DNA from 3 places in the Prochlorococcus sp. RS04 genome. Region 2 is predicted to be linked to each of the others. Evidence: predicted binding sites of a transcription regulator. Region 2 holds the regulator's gene; each other region holds the start of a gene.
What was found. The regulator NtcA, encoded in region 2, controls nitrogen genes in cyanobacteria. The targets are predictions, from matches to a motif close to GTANCNNNNGNTAC.

Region 1 (3,288 bases), 750 kb from region 2:
ACACAAGATCAGTATCATGTCTCTCTTTCATTGTCTCAGCAACATGAAGATTGGTCTTCATTTAGTTACTACGCAACTGACGCTGCAGTAGCTGTTGAGGAAGACTCTAATGCTACAGCTTATGCTGCAAGAGCATACTGGAGGCCAGAAGAATCAGGAAGTGCGATGCCTGAAATCTCTGTTGGTTACGATATTATCAATCTGGAAGGGCAAACAGGTAACAGTGTTAAAGAAGCAAGTAGTTACTTTGTTGGTTTAGGTTGGCCTGATATGTTCCAAGACTCTGATTACATCGGAATAGGTTTTGGTCAGCCATTAAAGGTTGATGAAACAGCTAATGGTGCAGCTGCTGATGATGCAGGCCTAAGTCCATTCTTATGGGAAGTAAGTTACTCCTTCAAGCCAAATGATTCAATAACAGTGATTCCTGCTGTATTCGGTGGAACTGATATCCAAAGTTCAACTGATCAAGATATCTTTGGAGCAGCAGTAACTACTAAGTTTAAATTCTAAATTCTAGGTTCTAGACTTAATATAAAAAGGGGCACTTAAATGCCCCTTTTTTCTTTTAAAAATTCGTAATCTATAATTCTAGAATGGTTTACAGTTTACCAACAATTTTCTCCTTCTCCAATAGGAACACATACACTTGCTTTTGCTGCTTCATCCGCCAATTTTTGAGCTTGTTCATCAAGAATGAAATCAGCTTCTATAGGCATATCTGTATTCCATTCTTTAAGTCCTCCTAAGTCACTTTCTTCTGCTTTTAAGCTTGAGCTTCCAGTAGAGGTCAGAGCTACTACACTAGTTGTTGCTAAGAATAATGCAATGGAAGTTTTTTTGTTCATTTAATTAATCTTTCTGTGTACATAATAAATAGTTTGGGCTAATCTTTCTAATCGATGTATAAAATGATGCTTGTTGAATTGCTTATTTAATTGCCTAGTCTTCTTAAGAAATTCGAATATGATTTATAAATTAGATCAACTTCTTCTGATCTGCCATATTTAGAAAGTAATGATCTTGCCGCAGCATCTAGATCAAACAAATATTCTCTTTCTTCAATGCTTTTTACATAGCTTTCAATCCAACCAATAAATACTAATCTCTCACCATCAATAACTTTTTCTACTGAATGTAAATATGTACTTGGATAAATTATTATCTCACCTGCATCAAGTTTAAATTTTTCTTCTGAGTTTAACCCCTCTATTGATAAAGCACCGCCTTCATATTTTTTTTTACAATTTAAAAATACTGTAAAAGATAAATCTGCTCTTCCAGACGACATATAAGCATTATCAATATGACGTCCATATTTCATCCCACTTGTAGATTTTGAAAAGATTGTTCCATGAATTTTTTTTGGTAAAGCAAAGCTCTTGATTAGTTCATTACTAAGGATTTTTTTTGTAATCAATCCAGAAAACTTTATTGATAAATCTGAATCTCTTGTCAGTTGTAAATTATTTTTTCCTTTAGCGGCATGCTTTCCGGCAGTTAATTTGCCATCTTCCCATTCTAGTGAATCTTTTGCTAAATTTTTTCTGAGGATTTCTAATTCTTCAGAATTCAATAGTTTATGAGTTAAATAATTCATACTTGATATAAAAAATGATACAAATCAATGTATAGAAATTCTCTTTGTGAGGCCTTGCTATGGAGATAGATATAAAGTAACCATAGATACTATTTCGAAAAAGTGCAAAATCTAAAAAAACTACTTAACTCAGTATTAACATGTACATTTTTGCTAAACATTAATATACCTGCTAATTCAACAGAAAAAGAAGTCAAAGTTTATTCTGGTAGACATTACAACACAGATAGAAGTGTTTACAAAAAATTTGCTGAAGAAACTGGTATAAAAGTTCGACTCATCGAGGCTGCTGGTATATCTTTAATCGAAAGGTTAAAAAGAGAAGGAAAAAATTCTCAAGCTGATTTAATATTGCTAGTAGATGCCGCAAGAATCACTAATGCAGCCAAAGCTGGATTACTTCAACCAATAAATTCTTCTAATTTAGAAAATGATGTACCTGTTGGATTAAAAGATCCAAATAAGGAATGGTATGCATTAACAAGAAGAGTAAGAGTTATGGTCGCCAATCCAAAAGTTGTTGATGTTAGCAAGATCAATGATTACACTGATTTGGCTGACCCTTCTTTAAAAGGGAAAGTATGTTTAAGAAATAGAAAAAGTCCATATAATCAATCTTTAGTCGCTAATCAGATACTAAATAAAGGTGAATCAGAAACTAAAGCTTGGTTAAGTGGAATGATTTCTAATGTTTCCCAACCTTTTTTCCCAGGAGATATATCTATAGTAAGAGCAGTTTCAAAAAGAAAGTGTGGTATTGGTGTCGTTAATCATTACTATGTCGCAAGAATGCTCGCTGGAATAAATGGAAGAAGAGATGCATTATATGCTAAAAGAACTACAGTTCTTACACCTAATCCTGCACATGTAAACATTAGTGCTGGTGGAGTTGCAAAGTACGCAACAAATAAAAACGAAGCGATTAAGCTTCTCGAATTCTTAGCATCTCCTGAAGGAAGTAAAGGTTTGGCTGCTCCAACTTTTGAACATCCTTTGAAGGAAGTTAATCAGAATGAAATAGTTAAGAACTTTGGAGACTTTACCCCTGATAGAATAACTGTAGAAGATCTTGGAGAAAAAAATTCTTTAGCTATTAAACTTATGAGAGACGCAGGGTGGGATTGAAAATTAAGATAATTATATAGTCCATAATTTTTTTCTTCATTACGTGCATACTTAATAAGCAGGCGGAGAGGTGGCTGAGTGGTCGAAAGCGAACGACTCGAAATCGTTTAATAGGAAACTATTCGTGGGTTCGAATCCCACCCTCTCCGTTTAATAATCATCCTGTAAAGTTCTATGTGGGCAATAATGTAGTCAAAATCGGTTTTTAAAGAAGTTTCTTGTCCTATATAGTCCAATATTTACCAGTGTATGCCTGATTGTGTTGGTGGATGTGTTGGTGGATATGCAATTAATCACTCAAAAATAAGTCCCATATAGTCCAGTATCTGCATATGTTGCTTGAAATTGAATTTTACCCTCTCCGTTAATTTATAGTTTCTGGAAGTCCTAAAAATGAATAATAGGGCATTTATTTGCCCTCTTCGAGTCTTATGCACTTTTCTGTACATAAAGTCGATGAAGTGCTTTTGAATCCTGAATTATTACTACTCCTACTGAATTGGAAAGGGTAGTCGCGACAACCGCAAAGCACTAATACTCGGGTATTAATACTCTATTAATTT
Region 2 (3,288 bases):
GGATCAATAGTTATTACTCTAGACATTTAAACTGCAATCTTTAAAATATTAATTTCAACGACTATAGGTTCTATAGTTTTACTATCTCTTAAAGATACTACTTCCAACTTAAATTTGATATTTTGATTTTCTTTAAGAAAGTCTCTAATTTTTTTTACAAAATTTCCACTTGTATTAATTTCACTAACTTGCGACCCTTTTGACTTAATTTCATCTCTTGTTTCTCTAAGCAATGATTTAATTTTTAGATTTATTGATTTACTATTTAAATCACTTGCTTCCAGAATAGAACTTGTAATAATATCACCTTTTTTGACTATAAATTTATTCTCTAATAAATCTGGAGATACAAAAACATAATTATCTCCTTTTAAAACATTTGTTGCTGATTTAATTAATAAAACCCAGTTACCTCCGCTAGCAGCTACTGTCTCAATCTTTGTAATATCACTGGGTCTCCACAAAAGAATATTTCTTGCTTTTTTATTATTTGGGATAACAATTTTTCTAACAAATTTATCAGCTTCATTAAAGATTTCTGTTAAGTTAAGTTTTAAATTTGAGCTGGAATCAACCTCAGCAATAAATAAAGTTTGTCCTCTTTTAATAACGATATTTCCTCTCCTAAATTCTTTAATATTATTTTTTAATTGATTTAACTCCTTTTCTTTTTGAATAATTTTACCCTCAAGTTCTTTTCGTTCTTCCTGTAAAGGGATTAATGCCTTTTTACTTTCATCTAAAGTTTTTTGCAAAAAAGGAATATCAACAAAAAGCCTTTGTCTGAATTCTTCACTTGCTAAAATCAATAAACCTATTGATATTGAACTAATAAATCCACCGGTAAAAATAGTTATAATAGTTGCTGTTTTTTTCGGTCTTAATTTTAAGATACTAAATCTTGCTTTACCAATCTTTGTTCCAAGAATATCCCCAAATGGCGCAATTAATCCCCCAAGTAATATTAAAAAAACAATTAGAATCCAAGCCACACTTTTGTATATACTCAATACATCATAATTTATGATGAATCAATTAAATCTTTTTGCAAGAGCAATTGGATCAAACACTGTGATCTTTTTTCTTTCAATATTAAGAAGACCTGAATCCTTTAAATCACCCAATAATCTTGTAATGGTTACTCTTGTAGAACCAATAGCTTCAGCAATTGCCTGATGTGAAAGCCTTAAATCTATTGTAATACCTTTTTCACCTGCAACTCCAAAGTCTCTACAAAGGACCATTAAAAAACTCACTAAACGAGAAGACATATCTCTATGTGTAAGAGTTTCTATCATTGTTTCAGTTTGCAGGATCCTACTTGAAAGCCCCTGTAAAAGTAATAGTCCTACTGAGGCATCTTCCTCTATAGCTCTTAAAACAGAATTTGCAGGTGCTGTTATCATTTCAACTCTTGTGAATGCTATTGCATGGTAAAAACGATCAGATCTATGGCCTGTAAGCAGGGATAAAACACCAAAGAGACTATTCTCTCTTAAGAGAGCAACAGTTATTTCCTCACCCGACTCATAAACTCTTGAAAGTCTTACTGCGCCTCTTCTTATAAGATAAACCCTTTCAGCAGGGTCACCGGGGAAGAATATTGTTTTAGATCTCTCAACCATTTCTGTACTTGCACCATCTAGACCTTTAATAACTTCCATTAAAGTTCTATTGATTGGAAAACGTTCTCCAACAGAGTTAATTTTACTTTGTCCGGATTGTTGCGAACTAAAGCGGTTGAATCCTCGTGAAGCAGGTATCATAAATATCTTGACTATTAAAAAATTTAAGGAGACACCCTGAAATATCTTGTATCAACAGTAACAATTTTCAATTCTTATCGGTTTATCAACAAGCTTTTTTCATTCAGTTTCAAGTTGCTTAAACCTTTTTTAAGTAAAATTACACTATATGCAGCGTTAATAGATTCTAATTATACTGCATGTAGAAAGAATCTAAATAATGGTAATTAGCTCATCTCATATTTATTCCAAAGGTAACCTTGATGTTTTAAAAACAAATACTGATAACAAAATTAACCTAAAAAAATTTCCACAAAACGGACAAATCCAAATCTATCAATCTTCATATAGAGGTAGCTATACATCTATCATTAGAGACTCTCTAAGAAATGCTGCTCTTGGCAGAAAAGTGCTACTAATACAATTTATGAAAGGAGGGGTAAAGCAAGGAGTTGATCATGCAGTAAAGCTATGCGGTAATTTGACCTGGGTAAGATCATCTCATTCATATGATCAATATAATTCTGAAGCAATTGAAAATAATAAAACTTTAAAAAAATCTATTTATGAATCTACTATTGAATTATGGAATTTTTGTAAAAGAGAACTACAGTCTGGAGAAAATGATCAAATCATACTTGATGAAATTTTTTTAGCTATTGACATGAAATTTATCGATAAAGATGATTTGATTTCAACACTTGAAAACCGATTTATATCAGGAGATGTAATCCTTACTGGTACAGATATACCTAAAGATTTATTATTAATGGCTAACCAAATTACCGAACTTCGCTCATAAAACAATGCTAAAAAATGATCTCTGGATAAATCAAAAAGCTTCGGAAGGTATGATTAAACCCTTTCAATCAAATTTGGTGAGACATCTTGAGCCTGACAATAAACAAAAGCCAGTTTTGAGTTACGGATGTTCCTCTTATGGCTATGATTTAAGACTTTCATCTAAAGAATTCCTAATTTTCAGACATATCCCTGGGACTGTGATGAACCCCAAAAAGTTTAATCCCAATAATTTAGAGAAAACTGTTCTTCACCATGATAAAGATGGAGACTTTTTCATTCTTCCTGCTCACTCCTATGGTTTAGGAGTTGCTTTAGAAAAGATGAAAGTTCCAGAAAATATTACTGTAATTTGTATAGGCAAGAGTACTTACGCCCGACTTGGAATTATTGTTAATACAACGCCCGCAGAGGCAGGGTGGGAAGGTCATTTAACTTTAGAATTTAGTAATAGTTCTGGTGCAGATTGCAGAATTTATGCTGAAGAGGGTATTTGCCAACTACTCTTTTTTGAAGGTGATCCGTGCTCTACAACCTACGAAGATAGAAGAGGTAAATATCAAAACCAACCAGAAAAAGTAACTCTTGCAAAGATCTGAAATGAGTAAAGTTGAACTAATTTCGCTAACTCCTGATGCAGAAAAAACAATGGCTTACATTGCAAGAGTTAGTAATCCAAAAAATCAGGAAAATGAAGACTATTCTAAATTATTGAGTTATTGCATTAAAAACGAACATTGGA
Region 3 (3,288 bases), 500 kb from region 2:
AAAGATGTACTTGCCATTGAACATATTTGCCTGGTTTTTATTTTCTTATGTAACATTTTTCTGGCTAATTAAGAAAGCTTAAACATAAAAATGTTTGCATTTATTCCTATCCTAAATAATGGGTAATTTTTTAGTTCTTATTTAAAATTGGAAGGTATTAAAGAATTTAGATCTTAATCTTGTAGAAGTTCATTTTTCAGTCCTTTTATTGATTAATAGATGATTAAAAAAAGTAGATTAGACCTTTATCTTCTAAATAATGGTTTATGTGAAACTCGTCAAAAAGCCCAAGGTTTAATTCTTGCGGGTAAGGTTAGAGATATTAATGGAAAAGTATGGGATAAACCTGGACAACAAGTATTAATTGGATCTGAATTTTTTATTGATTCCGAACCTATGTTTGTATCAAGGGGCGGCGAAAAATTATTGGAGGCATTTAAAAAACTTGAAATTAAAGTAAAAGATAAAATATGTATTGACGCAGGAATCTCTACTGGGGGATTTACTGATTGCTTATTGCAACAAGGAGCAAAGTTAGTTTATGGGATAGATGTTGGTTATGGCCAGACTGCATGGAAGATTAGAAATAATCCAAAGGTCATACTTTTTGAAAGAACCAATATTCGCAATTTAAAACCTAAGGATCTTTTATCTAGAAGTAATGAATTACCAAATTTTGTTGTTGCTGATTTGTCTTTTATTTCATTAAAGTTAGTTTTTAAATCTATTGGTAATTTATTAGAAGGTGATTGTATTGAGGGAATATTTTTAATTAAACCCCAATTTGAGGTAGGTAAAGATAAAGTCAGTAAAGGAGGTGTTGTTCGCAATCCTAAATTCCATACTGAGGCTATACAGTCTGTTATCTATGCTGCTAAGAATTTCCAATGGAATATAAAGAATTTGATAGCTTCTCCGCTGGTAGGTCCTGCTGGGAATCATGAATATTTAGCTTGGATGAAATTAGGAAGTCAATCAAATAAAAGTATTAATAGTGAATATATACAAAATTTAGTAAAAGAAACTCTTTAAATTAAAGAGCTTCTTCGTCTTTGTCGCCAGTTCTAATTCTTACAACTGAATCAATTGATGTGATGAATATTTTTCCGTCTCCTATCTCTCCAGTTTTTGCTGCTTCAGCAATCGCATCTATCACTGAATTAACCTTTTCATCTTCTACTACAACTTCTACTTTGAGTTTTTGAAGGAATTCAACAGTAAATTCGGAACCTCTATATCTTTCAACTTGTCCTTTTTGCCTTCCAAAACCTCTAACTTCACTAACTGTCATTCCAACAATGCCGGAATTTACTAATGCAATTTTTACATCCTCCAGTTTAAATGGACGTATGATTGCTTCAATTTTCTTCATGATTAAAGATTGAACATTCCTATTTTAATTGTTTTTTGGGAAAACATCCAACATTGAAATATCAGACAAACATTCAACATTAAGGCCTGCATTCTTGGCGTCTTCAATTAATAGTTGGGAATTTTCTTCAGAAATTATTACTGTACTATTTGACAGCGCTTCCCACTGATCATTCTCAAAGTGTGTTTGAAGCCATAACATTCCAATTGCAGTTTTGGGTTGAAGGGATTTATTTAATTTGTTATCAATTGTTATCAAACAAATGTCCATTAATTTTCCATTGAACTAAACACATATAAACCTTTCGACTGACATTGTGAATGTTACTATTGATACAAAAATAAGATTTAACATCTTTTGACTTAGTCAATCGTAATACTTAGATTTGTTGATACTTTTGCGAATTTTTATCTTTATATATAGTTTTTATATAGGTTTAGTAAAAAAGTTCTACTAAAAATGAGTACAGCTAAATTAGAAGATTCGACTCAAAGACCGCTATATGGTGAAAGAATTATTGAAGAATCAAAAATAATTTGTTTCGATAATCCAAATAAGAAAAGAATTTATGAAATTTCTATTCAGTTACCTGAATTTACATGTAAGTGCCCCTTTTCTGGTTATCCAGATTTTGCAAAGCTAAATATTATTTATCAACCTAATTTGAAAGTCTATGAGTTGAAGTCTTTAAAACTTTACATTAATAATTTTAGAGACATAAAAATATCACATGAGGAAGTTGTGAATAGAATTATGGATGATTTAGTGAATGAAGGTTCACCTCACTGGATACATTTAAATGCTGCATTTAACCCCAGAGGGAATGTTTCTATGCAGTTAGATATTTTTAGTGGGCAGAAAAGAAATTAAAAATTTTTTATTTCGTCTGATAATTTAAAAAATTCTTTTTTAAAACCAACTAGATTTTTATTACTAAGGCCTCCAATAGATAACTTTTGTGATTCTTTATTTACCAGAATCCATAATTGGTTTGTTGGTATAAGACTTATTATTGTTCCAAAAATTATTAAGATAAAAGAAAAGTAAATAAATGGTATAGACGGATCATTTTTAATTATTAATCCACTGCTAGGGATTATTTTTTTAAGAGATACTTTTGAAGAGTTAACTTCTAAAGGATCGTCATTGATATAGAGATTATTCCCGGAAAAATTTTCTATATTCGAAATTTTAAGTGGACCATTTTCATTATCTATTGTTAATAGGAAATTTTTTTTTGTCTCCGATCCTAATTCAACTAAAACTCCCCAAACTTGATTACCGATTTCTGGAATCTCTTTTAATTGTAATTGATAAAGGAGATTATCTATTTCTAAAACAACATTTGATATTGCCCAATCTGCTTGATAAATCGTTAATCCTTTAAACCTGATTGGGTGATTAACTTTGGTTGTTTTCATTTCATCTAAATTTAAATCTTCAGAAGAAAAATTTAATTTTGAAATAAACTGTTTGGGCACTCCATCACTTTCACGTTCTATAGAAAAATCGACTAATTTTACATTGGCTTTTGAGTTTGTGCTCTCATTAACAAGATCTAAAGTTTCTCCTGGCAGTAAATATTGTTCTTTTGATTGACTTGTAAAACTTCCATATGCTGAACCTATAAGTAAAACTATTAATCCGATATGTACAACTAAAGGGCCGATTTTTCCAATTAACCCCTTTCTTGCAGAAATATGACTATTAAATTTGTATGTTTTCCATCCTTTTTTTTTAAGTAATAAATCTACTTTTGATATATGTTCTCCATCTTGATTGATTGGATGACTTGTCGTTAGTTGCAGTTTTCTAAATTTTTTTTCGCTCTTATATTCAATCCATTTTAATGAAGCTTTTAATGAAGGAATTTGCCTCCTGAAACTACAAGCTGCCAGTGAAATGCAAAGAAGAAT

Region 1: a site for NtcA is predicted at 1,677-1,690, ahead of BS621_RS07370 (Fe2+-dependent dioxygenase). Genes of this name have one in related genera too.
Region 3: a site for NtcA is predicted at 1,695-1,708, ahead of queF (preQ(1) synthase). Genes of this name have one in related genera too.

Annotation. Positions count from the first base shown of each region.
Region 1 is NZ_CP018346.1:1,340,611-1,343,898, forward strand. Features, by position in the region: gene BS621_RS07360 (carbohydrate porin) at 1-513, shown strand, start outside; gene BS621_RS07365 (hypothetical protein) at 609-848, opposite strand; gene BS621_RS07370 (Fe2+-dependent dioxygenase) at 935-1,600, opposite strand; gene BS621_RS07375 (extracellular solute-binding protein) at 1,703-2,725, shown strand; tRNA gene BS621_RS07380 (tRNA-Ser) at 2,790-2,874, shown strand.
Region 2 is NZ_CP018346.1:588,651-591,938, forward strand. Features, by position in the region: gene BS621_RS03440 (hypothetical protein) at 1-26, opposite strand, end outside; gene BS621_RS03445 (DUF3084 domain-containing protein) at 27-992, opposite strand; gene ntcA (global nitrogen regulator NtcA) at 1,032-1,766, opposite strand; gene BS621_RS03455 (cob(I)yrinic acid a,c-diamide adenosyltransferase) at 1,966-2,547, shown strand; gene dcd (dCTP deaminase) at 2,552-3,145, shown strand; gene thyX (FAD-dependent thymidylate synthase) at 3,147-3,288, shown strand, end outside.
Region 3 is NZ_CP018346.1:1,089,264-1,092,551, forward strand. Features, by position in the region: gene BS621_RS06025 (TlyA family RNA methyltransferase) at 220-1,032, shown strand; gene BS621_RS06030 (P-II family nitrogen regulator) at 1,034-1,372, opposite strand; gene BS621_RS06035 (hypothetical protein) at 1,397-1,642, opposite strand; gene queF (preQ(1) synthase) at 1,832-2,242, shown strand; gene BS621_RS06045 (cytochrome c biogenesis protein ResB) at 2,239-3,288, opposite strand, start outside.